Regions from separate parts of the Lactobacillus sp. CA30L genome, predicted to be linked through region 2. Evidence: predicted binding sites of a transcription regulator. Region 2 holds the regulator's gene; each other region holds the start of a gene.
What was found. Region 2 encodes Rex, which represses fermentation and respiration genes when NADH is low (regulators of the CRP and FNR family bind a similar motif). Its sites were predicted from a motif close to TTGTGAANTANTTCACAA; they were not measured.
Positions count from the first base shown of each region.

Region 1 (3,282 bases), on a different contig from region 2:
TGCGTTTATTTATGATAATCAAGGCTGGCGGGTTAACGTCGGCAAGCTGTATCGCGGGAGGTACGTCAGAACTTACGGCGGCCGGGTCAAGATTAACGGGCGCAAGTTTTATCCTATTGACGTCAATCAGTACGTTAAAGCGGGAAATTTTAAAAAATAACGACAGGAGGACAATTTGACTGACATTTTAGAAGTTAACAATCTCTCAATGAAATTTGAGCAAAGGCCGGTTTTTGCGGACGTTAACTTTAGGCTGAAGAAAGGCTCGATGACCGCCTTGTTAGGACCTAATGGTGCAGGAAAGACGACGCTGATCAACATTTTAATGAACATGCTGGCACCGACAACCGGTAGTTTCACCTTTGCAAGCGATATGCGACTGGGCTACGTCCCGCAGTTCCGCAATATCGATGCAGAATACCCACTATCGATTGAAGCTTTTGTCGGGTTGAATGCGCCCCTAATCAAGAACAGTAAAATTAAGCAGACCATAAAAAAACAGCTGAAAGAAACCAACTTGGATAAAATAGGAGGTACGCGTATGGGCGAGGCCTCTGGCGGCCAGAAGCAGCGTGCGTACCTGGCCCAGGCTCTCCTTGACAGTCCAAACATGATTATTCTGGACGAAGCGACTGCTAGTCTTGATCCGATGGCTAAGGAAGAACTGATGAAGTTAATCAGGCACCTGAACGAGAAACATAAAATAACCGTTCTGTTTGTGACGCACGATGTTCCCCTGGCGCGCAAGTATATGCAAAACTATTTGTATTTGAACCACGGCAAGATGGAACAGGGTGAGATGACGCAATTTGAGGAGGCCTATGAATAATGTTTGCATTTGACTTTATGCGCAACGCCTTCCTGGCCAGCACTTTTATTGCTATCACCTGCGGGACCGTTGGCGTGTACGTGGTAGCGCGCAACTTCAGCTTTCTGGCCCACACGCTGTCGGAAATCGGCTTTGCCGGTGCGGCCTTCGCGGTTTGGCTCGGGATCAGCCCGCTTTGGGGGATGCTCTTGTTCGCGCTGCTGGGCTCAATTAGTGTCGGCGAATTGTCCCTACACAGCGAGCAAAAAGAATCATCAATCAGTGCGATTTCTGCGCTCTTTATCGGGCTGGGAGTTCTGTTTTTGGCAATATCGGGGGCAAACAGCAACTATGCCACCAATATTTTGTTTGGCAGCATCATTGGGGTCGACAAGCAGGGCGTCGTGCAGCTGGTTGTCTTGTCCGTCATTGTCCTTCTGCTGATTTTTGCCATCCAGCGCCCGCTGAACTTTGATTCTTTTGATCACATCGGCGCACTGGCGCACGGAGTAAAAACGGGCCTGATCAGCGTCATCTTCCTGGTTGCACTGGCCATGTCAGTCTCCATTGGTGCACAGATTGTGGGCTCCCTGCTTGTGTTTATCTTGTTGACGCTGCCACCGGCAACGGCAAGCTATCTGGGCAAGACGGTGTCGTCAATGATTGCCTGGTCAGTCATCTTGGCCTTGGCGGGGGTGTGGCTTGGATTATATTTGGGCTTCATCACTAATCTGCCCGTAACTTTTTTCATCGCACTCATTGAGGTGGCAGTATATCTTGTTACTTACTTCACCCACCTGATTAAGCACAACCTTTGATTAGGTAATTCCAACAGCAGTCTGCAAGTACCTGCTTGTGATGAGATTGTGAATTTTAACACATCGATAAGACTGTTATTTAAACATTCTTTTGCAAAATTCACTAACTATTGTAAGCATTTTCATGTATAATAAGACGTGGATAGATTTAATTCATAGAAGGAGTCTTTAAAATGACATCATACTATAATGGTTTTCCCCAAAGTGATCGGGATGAAATGATCAACATGATTAACCTCGATGAGCTTGAGGAACGGGCCAAGGAAGTTATGCCGGAAGGTGCTTACTATTACATTGCTTCTGGTTCGGAAAATGAATGGACATGGCGGAACAATACTACTGCCTTCAACCATTTCCAAATTGTGCCCCGGGCTTTAACCAATATGGATAGCCCACAACTGGACACTGAATTCATGGGGATGAAGTTGAAGACCCCGATAATGATTTCACCAATTGCTTGTCACGGTATTGCCCACCAGGATGCCGAAGCTGCTACTCAAAAGGGTGCGGCTGCGGCTGGCGCCCTATTTTCGTCTAGTACTTATGGCAACAAGAGTGTCGAAGATATTGCAGCGGCTGCTCCGGATGCAGCCCGTTTCTTCCAGCTTTATTTGAGTAAAGATTGGGACTTCAACAAGATGGTCTTTGACGCGATTAAGAAGGCTGGCTATAAGGGAATCTTCCTGACGGTTGACGCACTAGTTTCTGGCTTCCGTGAAGCCAACCTGAGGACCAAGTTCGCTTACCCTGTACCGCTTGATTTCTTTAGCCGTTACCAAGGTGCAAAAGGTGAAGGACAGACGGTGGCACAAATGTATGCTTCCTCCGCCCAAAAGATTGGTCCAGAAGATGTTCGGCGCATTAAGGAAATGTCTGGCTTGCCAGTATTTGTCAAGGGGGTTGTCTGTGCTGAGGATGCTTATCTGGCCATGGGCTGTGGTGCGGATGGAATTTACGTTACTAATCACGGTGGCCGTGAAATTGATAGTGGCCCAGCCACAATCGATATGTTGCCCGAAATCGCCCAGGCGGTTAACCACCGGGTACCGATTATCTTCGATTCAGGTGTTCGGCGCGGATCGCACGTCTTTAAAGCATTGGCACTTGGTGCTGACCTGGTCGGCATTGGTCGCCCATACTTGTATGGGTTGGCTCTGGGTGGCCCGAAGGGGGTACAATCCGTTATTGAACAACTAAATCAAGAACTCTTAATTGACATGCAACTGACTGGCTGCAAGACCATTGAGGATGTTAAGCACGCTAAGCTTGCTCACATCAACTACTCAGCTGATAATTTGAAGTCAAATACGGATCCTTCCAGAATTCAGCCGTATCCTGTAACTGCTGATAACCAAATTAAGGAAAATGATTCTGATGTGGTATCGGGGGCTTCACACGCTTAATTACGCTTGTTCCTAAGAAAACAAAATTGCTCTGTGTCAATCTATTTAAGCAGATTGAATGGCAGAGCTTTTTTTTGCTTGATAAAAATAAGATAATATGAATTGCTGTAATTTTATTTTTATATTATTATAATTGTTATAATGCAAAAGTGGAGGAGAAATTATGAAAAAACCGTGGAACTGGCTCAAAGCAATTATCATAGTCGTGATGATGTTGACCCTATCCCCCCAAAAAATACTGGCCGCAAAATCT
Region 1 is NZ_JBWXGB010000002.1:42,212-45,493, forward strand. It holds gene AC2JF8_RS02720 (SLAP domain-containing protein) at 1-160, shown strand, start outside; gene AC2JF8_RS02725 (metal ABC transporter ATP-binding protein) at 209-829, shown strand; gene AC2JF8_RS02730 (metal ABC transporter permease) at 829-1,626, shown strand; gene AC2JF8_RS02735 (alpha-hydroxy-acid oxidizing protein) at 1,800-3,029, shown strand; gene AC2JF8_RS02740 (ABC transporter substrate-binding protein/permease) at 3,193-3,282, shown strand, end outside.
Region 1: the regulator Rex is predicted to act here: its motif matches at 1,673-1,690, upstream of AC2JF8_RS02735 (alpha-hydroxy-acid oxidizing protein).

Region 2 (3,282 bases):
AGCAGCTGCAGTTCCTGGTCGTAGTAGCCGACGTCAAGAGCGGCACCGTACTTGATTGTGCCTTCCTTGGGCGGCAATTTCTTCATAATGGTTTTGAGCAGGGTCGACTTGCCGATGCCATTGGCGCCAATCACCGCGACGCGGTCGCCCTTGTTGACTTGCAGCGTAATATCCCGAACCATCGTCTTGGTGGGGTAGCCGATGGTCAAAGCGCGCAGGATCAGCACTTCCTTGCCGGACGGCCGCTCGCTTCTAAAGGACATTCGCACCTTAGACTTGTGCTGGGGTGGCGCAATCCGGTCGATTTTGGCCAGCTGCTTGCGCCGGCTCTGGGCCCTTTTGGTCGTTGTGGCCCGCACCAGATTTTTTTGGATGAATTCCTCGTCCTTCTTAATCTTCTCCTGCTGCTTTTCGTAGGCCTCTTCCTGCTGGCGGTCGCGCAATTCACGTTCTTGGACATAATCGGAGTAGTTGCCCTTGAACGCGGTCAGCTTGCCGAATTGCAGTTCAAAAATTTGGCTGGCCAGGTGATCCAAAAAGTACTGGTCGTGTGATACGACCAGAATAGCACCGGCATAGCCCTTTAAAAAGTTCTCCAGCCAGTCAAGCGTATCCATGTCCAGGTAGTTGGTCGGCTCGTCGAGTAGAAGCAGCGGCGGCTTGCGCAAAAGCAGCTTGACAAAGGCCAGCCGTGTTTTTTCGCCGCCGGAAAGGCTGCCGATGACCTTGGACCAGGTATCCTCAGGAAAGTTAAAACCATTTAAAATGCTTTTGATGTCCGCCTGGTAAGTATAGCCGCCGCGCTCTTCAAAGTTGAACTGCATCTGGTCGTACTGCTTAAGCAGCTGTTGGCTATCCGGCTGGTCCGCTAGCTGTTGCTGCAGTTCCTGCATCTTTGTTCCCATCTTAATTAGGGGAGCAAAAACGCCTTGCATTTCTTCCCAGATGGTCTTGTCTTCGTTGAGCCCATTTTCCTGGGCAATGTAGCCGACGTCAATATCCTTATTAACGGTAAATTCGCCGTGCGTGGCTTCTTCTTCGCCGGTCATAATCTTGAGCAGCGTCGTTTTCCCCACACCGTTTGGTCCCACCAGTCCGATGCGTGCGCTGGCATCAATCGAAAAGTTGACGTGGGCAAAAAGCGTGTTAGCGCCAAATTGTTTTTCTAAGTCGTGTCCTTGTGCAATGATCATATTTTTCACCTAGGGACTATTTTAGCATACGAAACGGTCAAGCTGCCAAGGGGATTGGCGGGCGGCCCCTTATTCAGGTACTCTTTGCTCAAAAACACGTAAAATCCTGCTGATTTTGGCGTAATGGCAAGATCAGTTATACAAGAAGACTTCAATATGATAAAATTTGATAGATTGTGAAAAAAATATTTGCAAATTGCGCAAAGTTATAGGTAGAATATTACTAATTGATGAACAAATCACAAGAATAAATCGAAAAAAACAATAATATGGAGGCTTTTGAGAAAATGGAAAAGATTAAAATACCCACGGCGACGGCCAAACGACTGCCGCTTTATTACCGCTACTTGATTATTCTAAATGAAGCGGGCAAGGAAAAGGTTTCCTCGACCGAGCTTTCGGAAGCGGTGCAGGTTGACAGTGCTTCGATTCGGCGCGACTTCTCATACTTTGGCGCCCTGGGTAAGCGTGGTTACGGGTATGACGTCAAGAGCCTGCTTTCCTTTTTTAAAAAGATTTTGAACCAGGATACGCTAACCAATGTTGCCCTAGTCGGCGTCGGCAACCTGGGCCACGCGCTGCTCAATTACAACTTTAAGCGCAGCAACAACATCCGGATTTCCTGCGCGTTTGACATTGATCAAAAAATCACGGGCAAGATATTGAGCGGTGTTCCGGTTTATGAAATGAGTGAACTAAAGCAGCAACTGAGCGACCAGCAGATTACGATTGCCATCCTAACCGTTCCGGCTGATACCGCACAAAAAACTGCGGATGAAATGATTGAATCGGGTATCAGGGGGATTATGAACTTCACGCCCATTCGGCTGTCCGCACCAAGCGGCGTCAGAATTCAAAATGTTGACCTGGCAACCGAATTGCAGACGCTGATTTACTTCCTGGATAGCGACAAGGGCAAATAGCAGCTGATAACGATAGGTGAAAAAAATAAATTAGCACTTTAAGCAAAAAAGTGCTAATTTTTTCTTGCTTTTTTAGCGGAATGGGTTTATTATCTTAATTGTAAGTTAGCACTTGAACGACAAGAGTGCTAATGACCAAAAAAAGATTTTTTACTAATTAGGAGGGACAAACGTGTTACAACCAATAGGTGATCGCGTGATCGTTAAAGTTAAAGAAGAAGAAGAAAAGACTGTAGGCGGAATCGTCCTTGCTTCTAATGCTAAACAAAAGCCTACTGAGGGCGAAGTTGTTGCCGTGGGCGAAGGCAGTTATGCTGAAAATGGCAGCAAGATCCCGATGATGGTTAAGAAGGGCGACGTCGTTTTGTACGACAAGTATTCTGGCACTGACGTTAAGTATGAAGATGAAAAGTACTTAGTCCTTCACGAAAAAGATATTTTAGCAATTGTTAAGTAATTAGGGAGCGGATAAAATGGCAAAAGATATTAAATTTTCAGAAAAAGCAAGACGTTCTTTATTAAAGGGCGTGGACAAGTTAGCTGATACTGTCAAGGCCACCATTGGTCCTAAGGGCAGGAACGTGGTTTTGGAACAATCATACGGCAATCCGGACATTACCAATGACGGCGTGACCATCGCCAAGGCGATTGAATTGAAGGACCACTATGAGAACATGGGCGCCAAGCTGGTTGCTGAAGCTGCGCAGAAGACCAACGACATTGCCGGTGATGGTACGACCACTGCTGTAGTCCTGACCCAGGCAATCATTCGCGAAGGCATGAAGAACGTTACTGCTGGTGCCAACCCAGTTGGCGTACGGCGCGGAATTGAGAAAGCTTCTAAGGCAGTTATCGAAGAATTGCACAAGATTAGCCATACAGTTTCATCAAAGGACCAAATTGCCCAAGTGGCTTCGGTTTCCTCAGCTTCTAAAGAAGTTGGTGACCTGATTGCTGATGCCATGGAAAAAGTGGGCAACGATGGCGTCATAACCATTGAAGACTCGCGTGGTATCGAAACGGAACTGTCCGTTGTTGAGGGTATGCAGTTTGACCGCGGCTACCTGTCCCAATACATGGTAACCGACAATGACAAGATGGAAGCCGACCTGGACAACCCATACGTTTTAATTACGGACAAGAAGATTTCTAACATTCAAGACATC
Region 2 is NZ_JBWXGB010000008.1:22,668-25,949, forward strand. It holds gene AC2JF8_RS08355 (ABC-F family ATP-binding cassette domain-containing protein) at 1-1,193, opposite strand, end outside; gene AC2JF8_RS08360 (redox-sensing transcriptional repressor Rex) at 1,481-2,116, shown strand; gene groES (co-chaperone GroES) at 2,289-2,573, shown strand; gene groL (chaperonin GroEL) at 2,590-3,282, shown strand, end outside.

Region 3 (3,282 bases), on a different contig from region 2:
GTGATCGGCGTCTGCAAGGCGTACACGACCCGCGTTGGAGCCGGTCCTTTCCCGACCGAGCTGCTGGATGAAACAGGTGACCGCATCCGGGAAACGGCCCATGAATACGGCACGGTTACGGGGCGCCCGCGTCGGGTTGGCTGGCTTGATGTTGTGGCTCTGCGGCACGCCAAGCGCGTGGCCGGCATCAACGCATTGAGCCTTAACCTGCTCGATATTTTCAGTGGCTTTGACACGGTAAAAATTGCAACCGCATATGAGTTGGACGGGCAAAAAATTGATTATTATCCGGCAAGCCTGAAGGAATTAGACCGCTGTCAGCCGGTTTATGAAGAACTGCCAGCCTGGGAAGAAGATATTACGGGTGCCAAAACGTGGACGGATTTGCCGGGCAATGCCCAGAAATTCTTGCAGCGTGTTTCCGACTTGGTAGGGGTCCCGCTCGTGACGGTTTCGGTTGGCCCTGACCGCGAGCAGACAATTGTCTTGCAAGATCCATGGGAGCTATAGTCCAATGCTTGATCGTTATACACGCCCAGAGATGGGGAAAATCTGGTCAAATGAAAACAAGTATGAGGCCTGGCTCCAGGTTGAGATTGCGGCGGTAAATGCATGGAGCGAATTAGGCGAAATACCTAAGGAAGATGCGGCTAAAATCGCGCAAAATGCGGGGTTCACGGTTGAGCGGGTTGCTGCGCTTGAAGCGGCAACGCACCATGATGTGGTGGCCTTCACGCGGACGGTTTCGGAAAGCCTCGGCCCGGAGAAAAAATGGGTTCACTTTGGTCTTACCTCAACTGACGTGGTTGATACCGCGCAGGGCTATCTTCTCGGGCAAGCCGATGCCATCATTCGGCAGGACCTAGTCGAATTAAAGGCGACGATTGCGGCCAAGGCGCTCAAGTATAAGGATACGGTCGAGATGGGGCGTACGCACGGCGTGCAGGCTGAACCGACGACTTTTGGGCTTAAGCTGGCCCGCTGGTATGCCGAGCTTAACCGCGATATTGACCGGTTCGAGCATGCGGCAAGAGGAGTGGAGTCCGGCAAGATTTCCGGAGCCGTGGGTACTTTTGCCAACGTTCCGCCCGCAGTTGAAGCCAGTGTTTTAAAGCAGCTAAAATTAACCCAGCAGCCCATCACGAGCCAAGTCTTGCCGCGCGACCTGCATGCTGAATACATTGCCGCTTTGGCACTGATTGCAACCAGCATCGAAAACTGGGCCACGGAGATTCGCAGCCTGCAGCGCTCGGAAATCCATGAAGTTGAAGAACATTTTCGTGCGGGGCAAAAGGGATCGTCTGCAATGCCGCATAAGCGCAATCCGATTGGCTGTGAGAACTTGTGCGGCATGGCCCGCGTGCTGCGCGGACATGTTGTCACGGCCTATGAGGATGTTACTTTGTGGCATGAACGTGATATCTCGCACTCCAGCGCGGAGCGGATAATCTTGCCGGACACAACCATCGGCATCGACTACATGTTGACCCGCTTCAACCGTAATCTGGCCAAGCTCGATGTTTTTCCTGACAGGATGCGCCAAAACATGGACAAGACTTACGGTCTGATCTATTCGCAGCGCGTGCTCCTCAAACTGATTGATGAAGCCGGTTTGGCCCGTGAAGAGGCCTATGACATGGTTCAAAAATTAACGACAAGGTCGTGGGACGAAGGCATCTCCTTTAGGAAGTTGGTTGAAGGCAGCAGAATCATGGATTACCTGTCAGAAGCAGACATAGCGGATGCCTTTGATTACCATTATCACTTGCGCCACGTTGATGAGATTTTCCATCAGGTGGGCTTGGAATAGAAATATTTAAAAGCCGTTCACCTTGTGGGTGGGCGGCTTTTGTATAGTTGAAAGCTAGCTTAATAAAGAGTTATTGGATACTATGAGCACACGAATGTGATATGGTTAACATATATTAAGTCGAGGTTTTAAATTATGATAGTAAATAAAGATACGCATTATGATGCTAGTTATGACGTGGTTGTCTTAGGCTTTGGGGGTGCCGGAGCAACAGCTGCTCGCTTTGCTGCAGATAACGGGGCGAAGGTGTTGCTAGTGGATTCTGCGCCAGAGGGTCATGAAGGCGGCAACACCAGGTATGCGGCAGAACTGGTTGGCTACAGCAGCAGTGAAGCAGGTTACCGTTCGTATTACGAACATTTGGCACAACAATTCAAGATTGATCCAGAAATTGAAGACACGGTTGTTCACGGCATCACGCACATGAAAGAATACTTTAAAAAGTATCTCGGTGTTGACCAGCCGGTCAGCTACAAGACAATCCTGGGCTTGCCAGATGATGCGGTCATTGCGGATCATCCTAATCTGCTTGGTGCCGAGAGCTACGACATGATTACGCTAAAGCCGGGAATTTTTAATGCTGCCTTGTGGAATGTGTTGCGCCAGAATGTGCTTGACCGCAGCGACCAGATAGACGTTTGGTATTCTTCACCCGTTGTTCATCTTTTGCAAACCCCTAATCGCAAGGTCGTTGGGGCACAAATTGAACGGGATCATATGCTAATAAACGTTTTTGCTAAAAATGGTGTTGTCTTGACAACAGGGGGAATCGAAAACAACCCCCAGATGATTCAGGACTACATTGGCTCACATAAATTGGTTCCGCTTGGTACACTGTACAACAAGGGCAAGGGCATTGATTTAGCCCACGAAGCCGGTGCCGACATGTGGCACATGTCGATGTATGCTGCCGGCGGAATGCAGCAGAGCTTTGCCTTCTATGAACCGGGTATGAAGCGTGCACCGTTTTACATGGGCAATCCGGTTTTTAACACGGGAAGCATTTTTACCGTTGGAGACGATGGCACCCGCTACTTCAAGGAAGATCAGGCGGCCCGCGAAGGTTATGTCGAAAACCACGGTTCCTGGTATAAGCCGCTCAATCCGCTTCATCCTTACCTTGTTTTTGACCAAAAGAAGTACGATGAGATTAGCGAGATTGATGCCTTTCCTGACAACAAGGCGCTAAATTCTGTGATTAAGGCCGCTACAATCAGTGAACTAGCAGAAAAAATCGACGTCTCAGTAGAAAAGTTGCAGGGTACAATTGATGAATTTAATTTCTTTGCAGAAAAGAAGCATGACTATGCCTTCCACCGCGCCCCAGAAACGCTGAGTGCATTTTCTGAATCAGGCCCGTACTATGCGGTCCCACTGGTGCAGACAATTGGCTGGTCGGAAGCCGGTCCAAGAAGAAATGCCCACGCTGAAATTCTCAACCCGGAACACCAGCTAATTCCACATCTGTATGG
Region 3 is NZ_JBWXGB010000003.1:188,449-191,730, forward strand. It holds gene AC2JF8_RS04980 (adenylosuccinate synthase) at 1-510, shown strand, start outside; gene purB (adenylosuccinate lyase) at 515-1,810, shown strand; gene AC2JF8_RS04990 (FAD-binding protein) at 1,946-3,282, shown strand, end outside.
Region 3: the regulator Rex is predicted to act here: its motif matches at 1,905-1,922, upstream of AC2JF8_RS04990 (FAD-binding protein).